One region of the Pseudomonas sp. FBCC-B1565 genome, then DNA from elsewhere that is predicted to be linked to it. Evidence: predicted binding sites of a transcription regulator. Region 1 holds the regulator's gene; the other holds the start of a gene.
The links. The regulator sigma-54, encoded in region 1, starts transcription at its own class of promoters, with help from an activator protein. The targets are predictions, from matches to a motif close to ANTGGCATNNANNTTGCTNT.
Positions count from the first base shown of each region.

Region 2: a site for sigma-54 is predicted at 2,759-2,778, ahead of glnK (P-II family nitrogen regulator). Genes of this name have one in related genera too.

Region 1 is NZ_CP101438.1:5,586,350-5,595,973, forward strand. It holds gene lptC (LPS export ABC transporter periplasmic protein LptC) at 1-430, shown strand, start outside; gene lptA (lipopolysaccharide transport periplasmic protein LptA) at 417-950, shown strand; gene lptB (LPS export ABC transporter ATP-binding protein) at 950-1,675, shown strand; gene NL123_RS25900 (RNA polymerase factor sigma-54) at 1,860-3,353, shown strand; gene hpf (ribosome hibernation-promoting factor, HPF/YfiA family) at 3,429-3,734, shown strand; gene ptsN (PTS IIA-like nitrogen regulatory protein PtsN) at 3,745-4,209, shown strand; gene rapZ (RNase adapter RapZ) at 4,212-5,069, shown strand; gene NL123_RS25920 (HPr family phosphocarrier protein) at 5,086-5,358, shown strand; gene NL123_RS25925 (ZIP family metal transporter) at 5,403-6,296, opposite strand; gene NL123_RS25930 (superoxide dismutase) at 6,330-6,941, opposite strand; gene NL123_RS25935 (DUF2753 family protein) at 6,943-7,371, opposite strand; gene NL123_RS25940 (class II fumarate hydratase) at 7,399-8,775, opposite strand; gene NL123_RS25945 (FagA protein) at 8,768-9,163, opposite strand; gene pmbA (metalloprotease PmbA) at 9,316-9,624, opposite strand, start outside.
Region 2 is NZ_CP101438.1:239,651-245,830, forward strand. It holds gene NL123_RS01005 (TetR/AcrR family transcriptional regulator) at 68-652, shown strand; gene NL123_RS01010 (YifB family Mg chelatase-like AAA ATPase) at 649-2,145, opposite strand; gene NL123_RS01015 (accessory factor UbiK family protein) at 2,301-2,564, opposite strand; gene glnK (P-II family nitrogen regulator) at 2,987-3,325, shown strand; gene NL123_RS01025 (ammonium transporter) at 3,360-4,697, shown strand; gene NL123_RS01030 (secondary thiamine-phosphate synthase enzyme YjbQ) at 4,909-5,334, shown strand; gene sutA (dormancy-specific transcriptional regulator SutA) at 5,438-5,764, shown strand; gene NL123_RS01040 (HAD family hydrolase) at 5,962-6,180, opposite strand, start outside.

The DNA.
Region 1 (9,624 bases):
CGCCATCAATGCCAAAAGTGTGCAGTTCCTGCCTGACGGCAAGGTGCAGTACGAAATGACCTCGGACAAGGTCGAGCATGTGAAGGCCACCGAGGTCACCCTGCTGACCAACCCGGACATGAACATTTACCGCGGTACCGAGTTCCCATGGCACGTCACCAGCAAGCGTGGCGAGGTCAACCCGGACGGTACCGAGGTGGAACTGATCGACTCGGTGCGCATTGCGCGCACTGACGATAAAAGCCGTGAGACGGTGATTACCAGCAGTCGCATGACCGTATTCCCGCAGAAGCAATATGCGCAGACCGAGCAAGACGTTAGAATCGACGGCGCTGGCGGTGTATCGACTGGCAAGGGAATGAAAGCGTATTTGAAAGAAAGCAGGATACACCTGCTATCGAACGTAAGAGGACAGTATGAGGCTCGTTAAAACTCTCCCTATTTTGCTCGGCCTGGGCGCAGCACTGGGAAGCGTGAGCGCCTGGGCTCTGCCGAACGATAGCCAGCAGCCGATCCACATCTCGGCCGATGATGCACAGCTCGATGACAAGCAAGGCGTCGCAACCTACACCGGTGGCGTGATCATCACTCAGGGCTCGATGAAAATCACCGGCAATACCGTGACGCTAACGCGCACCAAAACCGGCGACATCGATGTCGTGACCTCGGTGGGCAACCTGGCTTACTTCGAACAGAAGCAGTCCGCGACCGACACCGGCCCGATGAAGGGCTACGGCAAGACCATCCAGTACCACGCCCAGCAGAACCGCATCGTACTGATTGACCAGGCCAAGGTGCTCAGCCCCGATGGCAACTCCACGGAAGGTGAGAAGATCACCTATGACACCGTGAAACAGATCGCTAATGCCGGTCGTGCCAATGGCAACAAGGTCACCGCGCCTCGTCCACGCATCGACATGGTTATCCAGCCGAAGAAGAAGGCCGAGTAATGGCAACCCTGAAAGCCCAGCATCTGGCCAAGGCCTATAAAAGCCGTCAGGTCGTGCGCGACGTCAGCCTGTCGATCGACAGCGGCCAGATCGTCGGCTTGCTCGGCCCCAACGGCGCCGGCAAGACCACTTGCTTCTACATGATCGTCGGTCTGGTCCAGGCGGATCAGGGCCGTGTCCTGATCGATGACCTGGACGTGAGTCACCAGCCAATGCACGGCCGCGCACGGGCCGGTATCGGCTATCTCCCGCAGGAAGCGTCGATCTTCCGCAAACTGTCGGTGTCGGACAACATCATGGCGATCCTCGAGACCCGCAAGGAACTCGACCGTGACGGCCGTCGCAAGGAGCTGGAAAGCCTGTTGCAGGAGTTCCATATCAACCATATCCGCGACAACCTCGGCATGAGCCTGTCCGGTGGTGAGCGTCGTCGCGTGGAAATCGCCCGCGCACTGGCCACTGCCCCCAAGTTCATCCTGCTGGACGAGCCGTTTGCCGGCGTCGACCCGATTTCGGTCGGCGACATCAAGCAGATCATCCATCACCTCAAGGCCAAGGGCATTGGCGTGCTCATCACCGACCACAACGTCCGTGAGACGCTCGATATCTGCGAAACCGCCTATATCGTCAATGACGGCCAACTGATTGCCGAAGGTGATTCCGCTACCATCCTGGCCAATGAACTGGTCAAGGAAGTGTACCTGGGTCACGAGTTCCGCCTGTAAACACCGTGGTGTCACGGCGTTCGCCAAGGTGCGCGGGAGTCAATGAAAACCTCCGGATTTTTATTGTTACCGCGCTCTAGGCAAAGCACCCGACATCAGGCATATAATTTGCTTATGTTTGGCGCTCACGCGCCCTGTCGTGGATGGCGCATTGCGCCGGCGAATAAGGTGTTAAGCCCCTGCCATGAAACCATCGCTAGTCCTGAGAATGGGCCAGCAGCTGACGATGACACCGCAGCTGCAACAGGCCATCCGCCTGCTCCAATTGTCGACCCTGGACCTGCAACAGGAAATCCAGGAGGCCCTGGAGTCCAATCCGATGCTCGAACGCCAGGAAGAAGGCGACGACTTCGATAATGCAGACCCGCTGGCCGATAACATCGAGCAAAAACCCAATTCCGACGTGCAGGAACCCTCCTACCAGGAAACCGCCCCCACGGTGGACAACCTTGAGGAAGGCGAATGGAACGAACGCATTCCCAACGAGCTTCCGGTCGACACCGCCTGGGAAGATGTCTACCAGACCAGCGCCAGCAGCCTGCCCAGCAATGACGATGACGAGTGGGACTTCACCACCCGCACCTCCGCCGGCGAGAGCCTGCAGAGCCATCTGCTGTGGCAACTGAACCTGGCACCGATGTCGGATACCGATCGCCTGATCGCCGTAACCCTGATCGACTGCATCAACAATCAGGGTTATCTAGACGAGACGCTTGAAGAAATTCTTGAAGCCTTCGACCCCGAACTGGATATCGAACTGGACGAGATCGAAGCCGTCCTGCACCGCATCCAGCAGTTCGAGCCATCCGGTATCGGCGCGCGCACCCTCAGCGAATGCCTGCTGCTGCAACTGCGCCAGTTGCCGGCCAAGACCCCATGGCTCGCCGAGGCCCAGCGCCTGGTCACCGACTACATCGACCTGCTGGGCAGCCGCGACTACAGCCAGTTGATGCGCCGCATGAAGCTCAAGGAAGACGACCTGCGCCAGGTCATCGAGCTGGTACAGAGCCTTAACCCGCGCCCCGGCTCGCAAATCGAGTCCAGCGAAGCCGAATACGTCGTCCCCGACGTGATCGTGCGCAAGGACAACGAGCGGTGGCTGGTGGAGCTGAACCAGGAGTCGGTGCCACGCCTGCGGGTCAACCCGCAATACGCCGGTTTCGTCCGCCGCGCCGACACCAGCGCCGATAACACCTTCATGCGCAACCAGTTGCAGGAAGCCCGCTGGTTCATCAAGAGCCTGCAAAGCCGCAACGAAACCCTGATGAAAGTCGCCACCCAGATCGTCGAGCACCAGCGCGGCTTCCTGGAATACGGCGACGAGGCGATGAAGCCGCTGGTACTGCATGACATCGCCGAAGCGGTGGGCATGCATGAGTCGACCATTTCACGCGTGACCACGCAGAAATTCATGCATACCCCACGGGGTATTTATGAACTGAAATACTTTTTCTCCAGCCACGTCAGCACCTCCGAAGGCGGCGAATGCTCGTCAACGGCGATCCGCGCGATCATCAAAAAACTGGTTGCGGCGGAAAATCAGAAAAAGCCATTGAGTGACAGTAAGATCGCTGGTTTACTGGAGGCACAAGGCATTCAGGTCGCCCGTCGAACCGTCGCCAAGTACCGCGAGTCCCTTGGGATCGCGCCTTCCAGCGAGCGTAAGCGTTTGATGTGACGGGCGGGCCACAGCGTTCCAGTGGCAGGCGCCTTTGCCTGCCGCTTTATGCACTGGCAACGAAGGAGAAGCTGTATGCAAGTCAACATCAGTGGACACCAACTGGAAGTGACCAAGCCCCTGCGTGAGTACACCGAAAGCAAGTTGAACAAGCTTGCAGGGCATTTTGACAAGATCACCAACGTGCAGGTCATCATGGAGGTCGATAAGCTCAAGCAGAAAATCGAGGCCACCCTGCACGTACCGAATGCCAAGCTCGTCGCCAATGCGGAACATGAAGACATGTACGCGGCGATCGACTCGCTCTACGACAAGCTGGACCGCCAACTCATAAAGCATAAGGAAAAGAATCTGCACCTGATGCAAGGTACAGGTCGTTAACTCTCCCCCCATGATCCGACTTGAAACCATCCTGACCCCCGGCCGTTCCCTCGTGAACGTGCCGGGTGGCAGCAAGAAGAAAGCCCTCGAACAAATTGCCAACCTGATCGCACGCGAAGTGCCGGATCTGGAGATGCAAGATGTCTTCGATGCGCTGATTGCCCGTGAAAAACTCGGTTCCACCGGTTTTGGCAACGGCATCGCCATTCCTCACTGCCGCCTCAAAGGCTGCGAAACACCTGTCAGCGCCCTGCTGCACCTGGAAGCCCCCATCGATTTCGACGCCATCGACGGCGCCCCGGTTGATCTGCTGTTCGTTCTGCTGGTCCCGCAAGCCGCCACCGATGCGCACCTGGAACTGCTCCGGCAGATCGCCAGCATGCTCGACCGCAAGGAAGTACGCGACAAACTGCGCAGCGCCAGCAGCAATGAGGCGTTGTACCAGGTTGTCCTGGATGAACAGAACGGGCAGTAACCATGCGCTTGATCATCGTCAGCGGCCGCTCCGGCTCGGGTAAAAGCACCGCCCTCAACGTTCTTGAGGACAACGGTTTCTATTGCATCGACAACCTGCCCGCCGGCCTGCTGCCGGAGTTGGCTGAACGCGCCTTGATCCATACCGAACTGGCCCAACCGCTGGTCGCCGTTTCGATTGATGCCCGTAACCTGCCCAGCCATCTTGAGCGATTCCCGCAATTGCTCGAGGAAGTGCGGGGCAAGCACATTCATTGCGACGTGCTGTACCTGGACGCCGACGAAGAAACCCTGCTCAAACGCTTCTCCGAGACCCGCCGGCGTCACCCCCTAAGCAGCCCCCATCGCTCTCTGGCCGAAGCCATCGAAGACGAAACCAAGCTGCTGGGGCCGATCATTGACCTCGCCGACCTCAAGATAAACACCACCAGCCTCAACCTTTACCAGTTGCGCGATGCTATCAAGCTGCGCCTGCTGAACCAGCCAGAGCCGGGCACCGCGTTTCTCGTGGAGTCATTTGGGTTCAAACGCGGCATGCCGGTCGACGCCGACCTGGTGTTCGATGTGCGCTGCCTGCCTAACCCGTACTGGAAACCGGAACTGCGTGACCAGTCCGGGCTGGATCAGCCCGTGGCCGATTACCTGGCAGCGCAACCGGATGTGGAGGAGATGTTCCAGGATATCTCCTCCTACTTGCTCAAATGGCTGCCACGCTTTGCTGCAAGCAACCGTGCCTATGTCACCATTGCCATCGGCTGCACTGGCGGCCATCACCGCTCCGTCTACCTGACCGAGCGCCTGGGCCAGGTGCTGCAACAAACCCTCAAGAACGTCCAGGTCCGCCACCGCGACCTTAGCTGAAAGGAACACCCCCGCGATGCCCGCTCTGGAAATTGAAATCATCAACAAGCTGGGCTTGCACGCCCGCGCCTCGGCCAAGTTCGTGGGCGTAGCAGGGCAGTTCCCCTGCCAGATCCGCGCCGGGCGTACACCGGAATCCATGGTCGACGGCAAGAGCATCATGGCCATGATGATGTTGGCGGCCGGCAAAGGCACCAGGATTCACTTGAAGACGGAAGGCGAGCAGGAAGACGAAGCGATGGCAGCGCTGGTGGCGCTGATCAACAATTACTTCGACGAAGGTGAATAACCCCCTGTAGGAGCGAGCTTGCCTGCTCCTACAGTAGACGTAACCTACCCCAGAGCGGTGTCCATCACCATCATCAAGCAAAAACCGATGCACAGGCCCAGGCTGGCGAGTTTTTCGTGACCATTGCGTCGCGACTCGGGGATGACTTCGTGGGTCACCACCAACAGCATCGCGCCAGCAGCCAGGGCCAACCCCAAAGGCAACAGCACTTCGGCCAGGCTGACCAGCCAGGCGCAGAGCACAGCGAATACGGGCTCCACCAGGCCTGATGCAGCGCCGATCAGGAACGCCTTGACCCGCGACATCCCCGCCCCGGCCAACACCAACGCAATCACCAGGCCTTCGGGTACGTCCTGCAACGCAATGCCCATGGCCAAGCTGTCAGCATCGGGCATGCCGCCACCGGCGGAAACGCCTACCGCCATGCCTTCGGGAATGTTGTGGGCGATGATGGCAAACACAAACAGCCAGATGCGCGGCGGGATCACCGGCTTGTCTGGCGTGCCCATCAGCATTTCCGGGCTGGCACCGGAGACCTTGCGGTCAACCAGGTACAACCCGAATGCGCCCAGCATGATGCCAAAGCTGATCAAGCCGCTGGCACCCCACGGCGAGAGCCCCAGGCTTTCAGCCGCGGCGATGCCCGGGACGATCAGCGAAAACGCCGTTGCCGCCAGCATCACCCCAGCACCAAAGCCCAACAATGTGTCGCTCAGCGCCACCGGCATGCGCCGGATCACCAGTACCGGGACCGCGCCCAGCGCCGTACCCAGCGCGCAAATGGAGCCGCCTTGCAGGGCGCGCAGGATGCGCGGTTCCAGGTTCAGCCAGGCCAGCCCGTGGGCCACCAGCAATGCAGTACCTGCCAATAGCAGCAGCGAGCCAAACGCATAACGAAACATTCGTCCGCTGCTGATCGCCAGTGTTTCAGTGCCCATAGTCGGCCTTAGGTCTTGTTATGAAGGTGAATGTCAGGCCACCGCGGCCTGATAGCGGGCAGCAACTTCCGGCCAGTTAATGACGCTGTAGAAGGCGTTGATGTATTCCGGGCGACGGTTCTGGTACAGCAGGTAGTAGGCGTGCTCCCAGACGTCCAGGCCGAGGATCGGGGTATTGCCGTTCATCAACGGACTGTCCTGATTCCCACTACTTTCAACCACCAGGGTCTTTTGCGGGGTAACGCTCAACCAGGCCCAGCCGCTGCCGAAGCGCGTCAACGCAGCCTTGGTGAAAGCCTCCTTGAAGCTGTCGAAACCACCCAGTTGTTCGTCGATGGCTTTACCCAGCACGCCTTCGGGCTTGCCACCTCCCTTGGGCGACATCACCGCCCAGAACAACGAATGGTTGGCGTGGCCGCCGCCTTGATTGATCACCGCTGCGCGCAGTTTTTCCGGCAGTTGCTGCACGCTGGACACCAGTTTCTCGACCGGCCAGCCCGCGAACTCGGTGCCTTCGACCGCTGCGTTGAGGTTATTGATATAGGTCTGGTGGTGCTTGGTGTAGTGAATCTCCATGGTTTGCGCATCGATATGCGGTTCCAGGGCGTCATACGCGTAAGGCAAGGCAGGCAGGGTGTAAGTCATATCAATGGGCTCCGTAGTGGGGCGTGGCGGGCTGCACTGCAGTACTGCCCAGCAAGCGATGAGTGCGAGGGTATTCGCCGTGATCGCTGATGAAATTCAACAGTTCGACGTAGGTTTTGCTGCTCTGGCGCAGCGCCGCCTCCCGCAACTGCGGGCTCAGGCGCGGGTCCTGCATGGTCTGCAAAAGACGCTGGTGGATAGCGCAAAGGTATTCCGCGCTTTCTTCCGGCTGGTTCAGCCGCAGGTGCAGGTCCGCCAGGTTGTGATGGGAAATGACGCAAGCCGCCACTGCTTCGTCGGCATCCGCCCAGCGTTCGAACAGCACTTGGGCCAGGGCCAGGGCTTGCAAGTAAGCCTCGCGAGCGTCAACCAATTCACCCGCCATAAAGCAGCGATTGGCCCGTTCGATCGTGCGTTTCCAGTGCTCCATGGTGAGCCTCCAAAGCAGAGTCGGTGATTACACGCCGCCGGCCGTGAGCTTTTCCGGATCCAGCAGGATTTCCAGTTGACTGCGCGGCAAGTCGGTGTGCTCAAGGGCGACATCAATCACCGGACGGCCCTGTTGATAGGCCTTCTTGGCAATTTCAGCAGCCTTTTGGTAACCGATGATCGGGTTGAGCGCGGTGACCAGGATCGGGTTGCGCGACAGCGCTTCCTTGAGCTTGGCCTCATTGACCTTGAAGCTGGCAATGGCCTTGTCCGCCAGCAAACGACTGGAGTTGGCCATTAACTCGAGGCTGCTGATCAGGTTATTGGCGATGATCGGCAGCATCACGTTCAGTTCGAAGTTGCCCGACTGGCCGGCGACGGTGATGACCGTGTCGTTGCCGATAACTTGTGCGGCCACCATCGCGGTGGCTTCAGGGATCACCGGGTTGACCTTGCCGGGCATGATCGACGAACCAGGCTGAAGGCCTTCCAGCTCGATTTCCCCCAGGCCGGCGAGTGGGCCGGAGTTCATCCAGCGCAGGTCGTTGGCGATTTTCATCAGCGACACGGCGGTGGCTTTCAACTGCCCGGAGACAGCGACGGCCGTGTCCTGGGAGCCAATCAGCGCGAAGAGGTTCTTGCCCGGGGTGAATTTCACACCGGTCAGGCTGCTCAACTGCTGACTGAAACGCACCGCGAATTCCGGGTGTGCATTGATTCCGGTGCCGACCGCAGTACCGCCCTGGGCCAGGGCTTGCAAACTCGGCAGAAGGTCCTGCAAATGCCCGATATTGGCCTTGAGCTGCTGCGCCCAACCATTGAGCACCTGGCTCATGCGCACCGGCATGGCGTCCATCAGATGCGTGCGGCCGGTCTTGATGAACGGGTGGACTTCCTCGGCTTTCTGCTCGATCACCTGCACCAGATGCAACAGCGCGGGCAATGTTTGCTCATGCAGCACCAGCGCGGCGCTGACGTGGATAGTGGTCGGAATGATGTCGTTGCTGCTTTGGCCGCAATTCACGTGGTCATTGGGGTTGACCGGCTCACCCAGCAAGCGGCTGGCAAGGGTCGCAATCACTTCGTTGGCGTTCATGTTGGAGCTGGTACCGGAGCCAGTCTGGAAGATGTCCACCGGGAAGTGCTGCATGAAGTCGCCTTCCAGCAAGCCCTGGGCGGCATCGACAATCGCCTTGCCCTGGCTTTCGCTGATTTGCTTGAGGTCGACGTTGACCTTGGCCGCCGCAGCTTTGGCCAGGATCAGGGCACGAATGAATTGCGCCGGCATGCGTTGATTGCTGATCGGAAAGTTGTTCACCGCTCGCTGGGTTTGTGCGCCATACAAGGCCTCGGCAGGCACTTGCAGCTCGCCCATGCTGTCGCGTTCGATACGGGTGTTACTCATCGTTAGATCCTTGAACAAGGTCGGAGTGAGAAATAGACGGCAGCAATTCGCAGGTCGCCAATTGCCAGGCAAAGCTCTGCCAGCGCTTGAGGCGGCAGGCACAGTGGGAGAGTTTTTCCAGGTCGCGCAGCGGGCGCCAGGCCTGGTCCACGCACAGGGAGCGCCAATGCCAGGGCAGCGCGATATCGCTGGCGGTGTCGAGCAACAGGCGGAATGAGGTTTCAGCGATCGTCCACGGATGGGTCGCGGTGCAGCACGCCAGGTATCGGCCCTCGTTGAGGTAGTGTTCGATCAGGCGCGGCTCGTTGGGGTCGAGGCCGCAACGAATCTGGCGACTCATCCAGCGCCAGCTCTCCAGGTAAGGATCCTCATGCAGGACAGAACTCATGATCCACACTCATTCGGTAATGATATTTATTATTAAATGATATTGAGAATCAAAACAAGTGTGGCAGGACAATCCTCCTGAAACGCCACCACAAAAAAAGGCGCGCCATCTATAAAGATGGCGCGCCTTCTTGTTGAAGCGCGTCTGAAGGATCAGCTGCCGGCGACGGTCATCCGCTCGATCAACACCGAACCCGTGCGGATATTGCTACGCAACTCCAAGTCATTTCCGACGGCAACGATCTGCTTGAACATATCGCGCATGTTGCCGGCAATCGTCACCTCTTGAACGGCAAACTGAATCTCGCCGTTTTCCACCCAGAACCCCGCTGCGCCACGGGAGTAGTCGCCCGTCACCATATTCAGGCCATGGCCCATCAACTCGGTCACCAGCAGGCCACGCCCCATGCGCCGCAGCAGCGCCGCCTGGTCCTCATCACCATGGGTAACGAACAAGTTGTG
Region 2 (6,180 bases), 1.3 Mb from region 1:
AGTATCCTTGAGCGATCGCTCAAAAAGCAAGCGCCGCTTATCTGCCGGTGCCTGGAAGGAATTGCCCATGTCGCGTATCGACCGTAAAGACCAGATCATCGCCGCCGCCCTTGAGCTGTTTCGCAGCAAGGGTTTTGCCGATGTGTCCACCCGCGACCTGGCCGAACATGCCGGCCTGTCCCGCAGCCATGTCTATCACTACTTCAGCGACTGGAAGGAACTGCGCCGCGAAGCCTTCGTGCGGTTTGCCAACGAACAGTTGGACGAAGTGCGCGCGCCCCTGGCAGAAGCAGCGCCCCTGGACGCCTTTGTGGGTTTTTTGCGTGACTGCCTGCCAAGCACCGCTGATGCAGGGTGGGCACTGTGGCTGGATGCTTGGGACGAAGCGATGCAGGACCCGGAAATGGCCCAGGCTTACCTGGCGATCAACGCCCAATGGCAAGGCATGCTCGCCGAGGTGATCGAGCGGGGTGTGGCTGCCAATGTCCTGCGTTGTGACTCGCCACAACGCGCTGCCCGCCAGATCTTTGCCGTGGCGATGGGCTATGCCGACGACCTGATGCTCAAACCCTCCATGGAGTCGGCGGAAGCGGCCTTGGATGAAGTGATGGAAGTGGCGCGCCTGCTGTTGGACTTCCCAGAGGCACCCTAGCCGACGGCCGCGGGCCGATACTGCAACGCTTCCGCCAAGTGCGGTCGAGTAATGCTCTCGGCGTGCTCAAGGTCGGCCAGGGTACGCGCCACTTTGAGCAGGCGATGGGCAGCGCGCAGGGATAGTGTCAGCCGTTCACAGGCGGTTTCCAGCCAGCCTTCATCGGTCTTCGTCAGCTTGCAGTGCTTGCGCAGCCCCGGCAGATCAAGGAACGCATTTGCACAGCCCTGGCGTTGCTGTTGGCGATCGCGGGCCTGGGCGACCCGTGCCGATGCCTCGGCGGTGTTATCGCCCGCCTGCTGGGTTGGGTTCAATGCGGTGGTTTCTCGCGCCACAGTGAGGTGCAAATCAATACGGTCCAACAAGGGGCCGGAGAGCTTGTTGCGATAGCGCTGAATCTGCTCCGGCGTGCAGCGACAACGCCCGCTGGGTTCGCCCATGTACCCGCAAGGGCAGGGGTTCATGGCGGCTACCAGTTGGAAGCGGGCCGGGAAGCTGACGCGATCGCGGGCGCGGGAGATGACGATGTGACCCGATTCCAGAGGCTCGCGCAGCACCTCCAGCACCTTGCGGTCGAACTCAGGCAACTCATCGAGGAACAGCACGCCGTGATGGGCCAGGGTAATTTCCCCCGGCTGCGGTTTCGACCCGCCGCCCACCAATGCCGGACCTGAGGCAGAGTGGTGCGGCTGGCGAAACGGTCGGTGTGGCCAGTGACTCAGCGGCGCAAGGCTGACGACCGACTGGATCGCCGCCACTTCCAGGGCTTCCTGCTCGCTCAACGGCGGCAACAAACCCGGCAGGCGACTGGCGAGCAAGGTCTTGCCGGTGCCGGGCGGGCCGCTGAACAGCAGGTTATGCGCGCCCGCCGCTGCAATCAGCAATGCGCGCTTGGCGGCGAGCTGGCCCTGTACTTCGCTCAGGTCCGGGTATGGCTTGTTCAGGTACAGCAAGCCGTCGGATTTGTAGGGTTCTATAGGCTGATGCCCATTCAGGTGCGCCACCACCTGCAGCAAATGATCCACCGCGATCACCTTCAACCCCGAGGCCAGGCACGCTTCCTCGGCATTCGCCCGAGGCACTATCACGGTGCGCCCGGCCTTGCGCGCCGCCAATGCCGCAGGCAACACGCCTTTCACTGCGCGCACCTCGCCGGACAGCGCCAATTCTCCCAGACATTCCACGTCGTCGAGCAGCAAGGCTGGCACCTGCACGCTGGCCGCCAGGATGCCCAACGCAATCGCCAAGTCAAAGCGCCCGCCGTCCTTGGGCAGGTCGGCGGGCGCCAGGTTGAGGGTGATGCGTCGGGCGGGGTATTGCAGGGCGGAGTTGAGAATGGCGCTACGCACCCGGTCCTTGCTTTCCTTGACGGCTGTTTCCGGCAAGCCGACGAGTGTCAGGGACGGCAAACCATTGGCCATGTGCACTTCGACGGTGACGGCAGGCGCTTCGACGCCGATCTGGGCGCGGCTGTGGACGATGGCGAGGGACATGCTCGTTCCTTGAAAAGAGGGCCGCTTCCTGCGGGTTTTTCAAGGGTAGACGAGGTGGGGAAATGCGAGGCGAGGGAGGTTTTACAGAACGTATCCAGAGTCGTTCGCAGCGCTTTATGTGGGAGCAGGCAAGCCAGCTCCCACACTGACCGCGTTTATTCAGCAGAGGGCGGCGTCAACCTAGCTTCCAACTCCGCTACCTTCGCCTCCAGGCTCTCCAACCGCGCCCGCGTGCGGGCCAGCACCACCATCTGGCTATCAAACTCTTCCCGGCTCACCAGGTCGAGCTTGCTGAAGCCGCTTTGCAGCAGCGCCTTGAACTGGCTTTCGATTTCATTGCGGGGCAGCGGGGTGTCGCCGCTGAACAGGCGAGAGGCGTGGCCGCTCAGGGCGTCGAGGAGGTCTTTGGGCGCGAGCATGGGAAATATTCCGGAAAACTGTTGGCCGGCAGTGTATCACGCAGCGTCTATAGTCTTTTCCGTGGCGGCGAGCGCACGCTTTTCGCGCAGCGGGCCGGGCGGTGGCGCACTGTTTTTGTGCGCATTGCCGCCATCAAAAAGCCCCGCAGTTGGGAGAAAGTGGGCAAAGGACTGATTTCAGTGATTTTTACGGAGCTGGCAAGGTTTCTGCTTAGACGATCATGACCCATGCACTGATGCAGTCGCTGTGACGAATGCAGTGCGCCGACGGATCAGGGGTACAGGTTTCGTCACCAGTGGTTCGCTGGCGTCGCAACGGCAAATGCCGAGGCGACGACGCGTTACAAAGCCAGGCACTGCGCTTAGACTTGAGACGGGTTTGTTTTCCTGGGGCAAGTCCACCAATTCGGGAGAGAGTTTTCATGAAGCTAGTCACTGCCATCATCAAGCCGTTCAAGTTGGACGATGTACGCGAGTCGTTGTCCGAGATCGGCGTGCAGGGCATTACCGTTACTGAGGTCAAAGGCTTCGGTCGGCAGAAGGGTCACACCGAGCTGTATCGCGGCGCGGAATACGTAGTCGATTTCCTGCCGAAGGTGAAGATTGATGTCGCCATTGACGACAAGGATCTTGACCGGGTTATCGAGGCGATAACCAAGGCTGCCAACACCGGCAAGATTGGTGACGGCAAGATCTTCGTGGTCAATCTGGAACAGGCTATTCGCATCCGTACCGGCGAAACCGATACCGACGCAATCTAAGCCGCCAAACCCCAACGCCCCAGGAGAAAACAATATGACTCTGCGTAAATTCGCAGGGCTCGGAGCCCTGTTGTCCATCGTAATGCCAAGCCTGGCCATGGCGGCAGACGAAGTGGCGGCTCCAGTCCTCAATTCCGGCGACACGGCGTGGATGCTCACATCCACCGCGCTGGTGCTGTTCATGACCATTCCAGGCCTGGCGCTGTTCTACGGCGGCATGGTGCGCTCCAAAAACATTCTTTCCGTGATGATGCAGTGCTTCGCCATCACCGGCCTGATCACCATCCTGTGGTTCGTGTACGGCTACAGCATGGCGTTCGACACCACCGGGATGGAAGCGGGCGTCGTCAACTTCAACTCGTTCGTGGGCGGTTTGTCCAAGTTGTTCCTCGCGGGTGTGACCCCGGCGAGCATCACCGGCCCTGCGGCGCTGTTCCCTGAGGCGGTGTTCGTCACCTTCCAGATGACCTTCGCCATCATCACCCCGGCGCTGATCGTCGGTGCGTTCGCCGAGCGTATGAAGTTCTCCGCGATGCTGATCTTCATGGGCGTCTGGTTCACCCTGGTGTATGCGCCGATTGCCCACATGGTGTGGGGCGGTCCGGGTTCGTTGCTGGGTGACTGGGGAGTGCTCGACTTCGCTGGCGGCACCGTGGTGCACATCAACGCCGGTGTGGCTGGCCTGGTGGCGTGCATCGTGCTCGGCAAGCGTAAAGGCTTTCCGACCACCCCGATGGCACCGCACAATCTCGGTTACACCCTGATCGGCGCGGCGATGCTGTGGATCGGCTGGTTCGGCTTCAACGCCGGCTCTGCCGCTGCGGCCAACGGCACTGCCGGCATGGCGATGCTGGTCACCCAGATCGCTACCGCTGCTGCGGCGCTGGGCTGGATGTTCGCCGAGTGGATCACTCACGGTAAGCCAAGCGCACTGGGCATCGCCTCGGGTGTGGTGGCGGGCCTGGTGGCAATCACTCCGGCTGCTGGCACCGTAGGCCCAATGGGCGCCCTGGTGATCGGCCTGGTCGCCGGTGTGATCTGCTTCTTCTGCGCCACCAGCCTCAAGCGCAAGCTGGGTTACGACGACTCCCTGGACGCATTCGGTGTGCACGGTATCGGCGGTATCGTCGGTGCGATCCTCACCGGTGTGTTCGCAGCCCCAGCACTGGGCGGCTTCGGCACGGTGACTGACGTGGCTGCACAGGTCTGGATCCAGGCCAAAGGCGTCGGCTTCACGGTGATCTACACCGCTATCGTGACGTTCATCATCCTCAAGGTGCTGGACATGGTCATGGGCCTGCGGGTGACCGAAGAGGAAGAGGCGGTCGGCCTCGACCTGGCGCAACACAACGAACGCGGCTACAACTTGTAAGTACGCGAAAAAAAGATGCCCGGCTTGCCGGGCATTTTTTTGCCTGGTGTTTGTCAGTCGTAACACGCTGTAGCGGTTTTTAAGCGATGTTTGTGATGGGATGCACACGGCACTTTTCCGCATGCCAATGTCTTACAGGCATGTAGGCGTATTCGGCACTTTGTTTTTTCCCTGAGCGCGCTAGAATGCGCGCCGATGGGCGGAGAACTGTATGTGGCAACAGACCCTGATTACCCTGCGGGCCAAGCCCCGGGGCTTTCACCTGGTAACCGATGAGTTGCTGGCCGGCTTGCCTGAATTGAAGGCCTGTCGTGTGGGCTTGTTGCATCTGTGGCTGCAGCACACCTCGGCCTCGTTGACCGTCAACGAGAATGCCGACCCGGCGGTACGCCGTGACTTCGAACGTTATTTCAATTCGCTGGTGCCGCAAGGCCGTGCAGGGTTCGAACACAACGACGAAGGTCCGGACGACCTGCCGGCGCACTTCAAGGCCAGTCTCCTGGGCTGCCAGCTGAGTTTGCCGGTGAAGGCCGGCCGCTTGGCGATGGGGACCTGGCAAGGTGTTTATCTGGGCGAGCACCGTGATCATGGCGGTGCTCGTAAAATCCTCGCCACCTTGCACGGTGATGGGGCATAAGCCACTGGTTAACCAGTGGATGTTGATTTTTTTCCGGCAGCCGTCGACAGAGGGTGAAGCTGGGCTATAACTAATCTGCTTTTCGCAAGTCATGAGGTAGAACATGAGCGACGATGATCTGGAAAACGACGAACTCGAAGTAGGTGACGAAGACGACACCGAAGAAGGCCTCGAAGCGGCGGCGGAAGACGTTGCCGACGACGACGGTGGCGATGATGCACCTGTCCCGGCCGCCAAAGGCAAAGCCAAGGCAGCTGTGTCGGTAGACGAATTGCCAAGCGTTGAAGCCAAGAACAAAGAGCGTGATGCCCTGGCCCGTGCGATGGAAGAATTCCTCGCTAAAGGCGGCAAAGTGCAGGAAGTCGAGGCCAACGTGGTGGCAGACCCACCGAAGAAGCCGGATAACAAGTACGGCAGCCGACCTATTTGAGGTCCGTCACCTGCTTGTAAGAAAAAGCCCGCCGTCGCTGTGGGCTTTTTCATGCCTTGAGTAAAGGCCTGGAGGTCACCGGCGATAAAAAATGTGGGAGGGGGCTTGCCCCCGATAGCGGCGTATCAGCCAACGAATATATTGGCTGACCCACTGTAATCGGGGGCAAGCCCCCTCCCACATTTTGACCTGTGGTATTACTTCCAGCTGCGCAGCAGTTCCGGCAACTCTGTCAGGCTACGAATCTGCGCATCCGGTCGCTTGTCTCCCTCCCATACCTTACCCGTCGGGTTAAACCACACCGCCCGTAACCCCGCCTGCTGCGCCCCGGCAATATCATCCCCCGGGTGATCGCCAACATGCACCGCCGCACCAGCGTCTACGCCACCACGCTGCAACGCCTCCTGAAACAACCG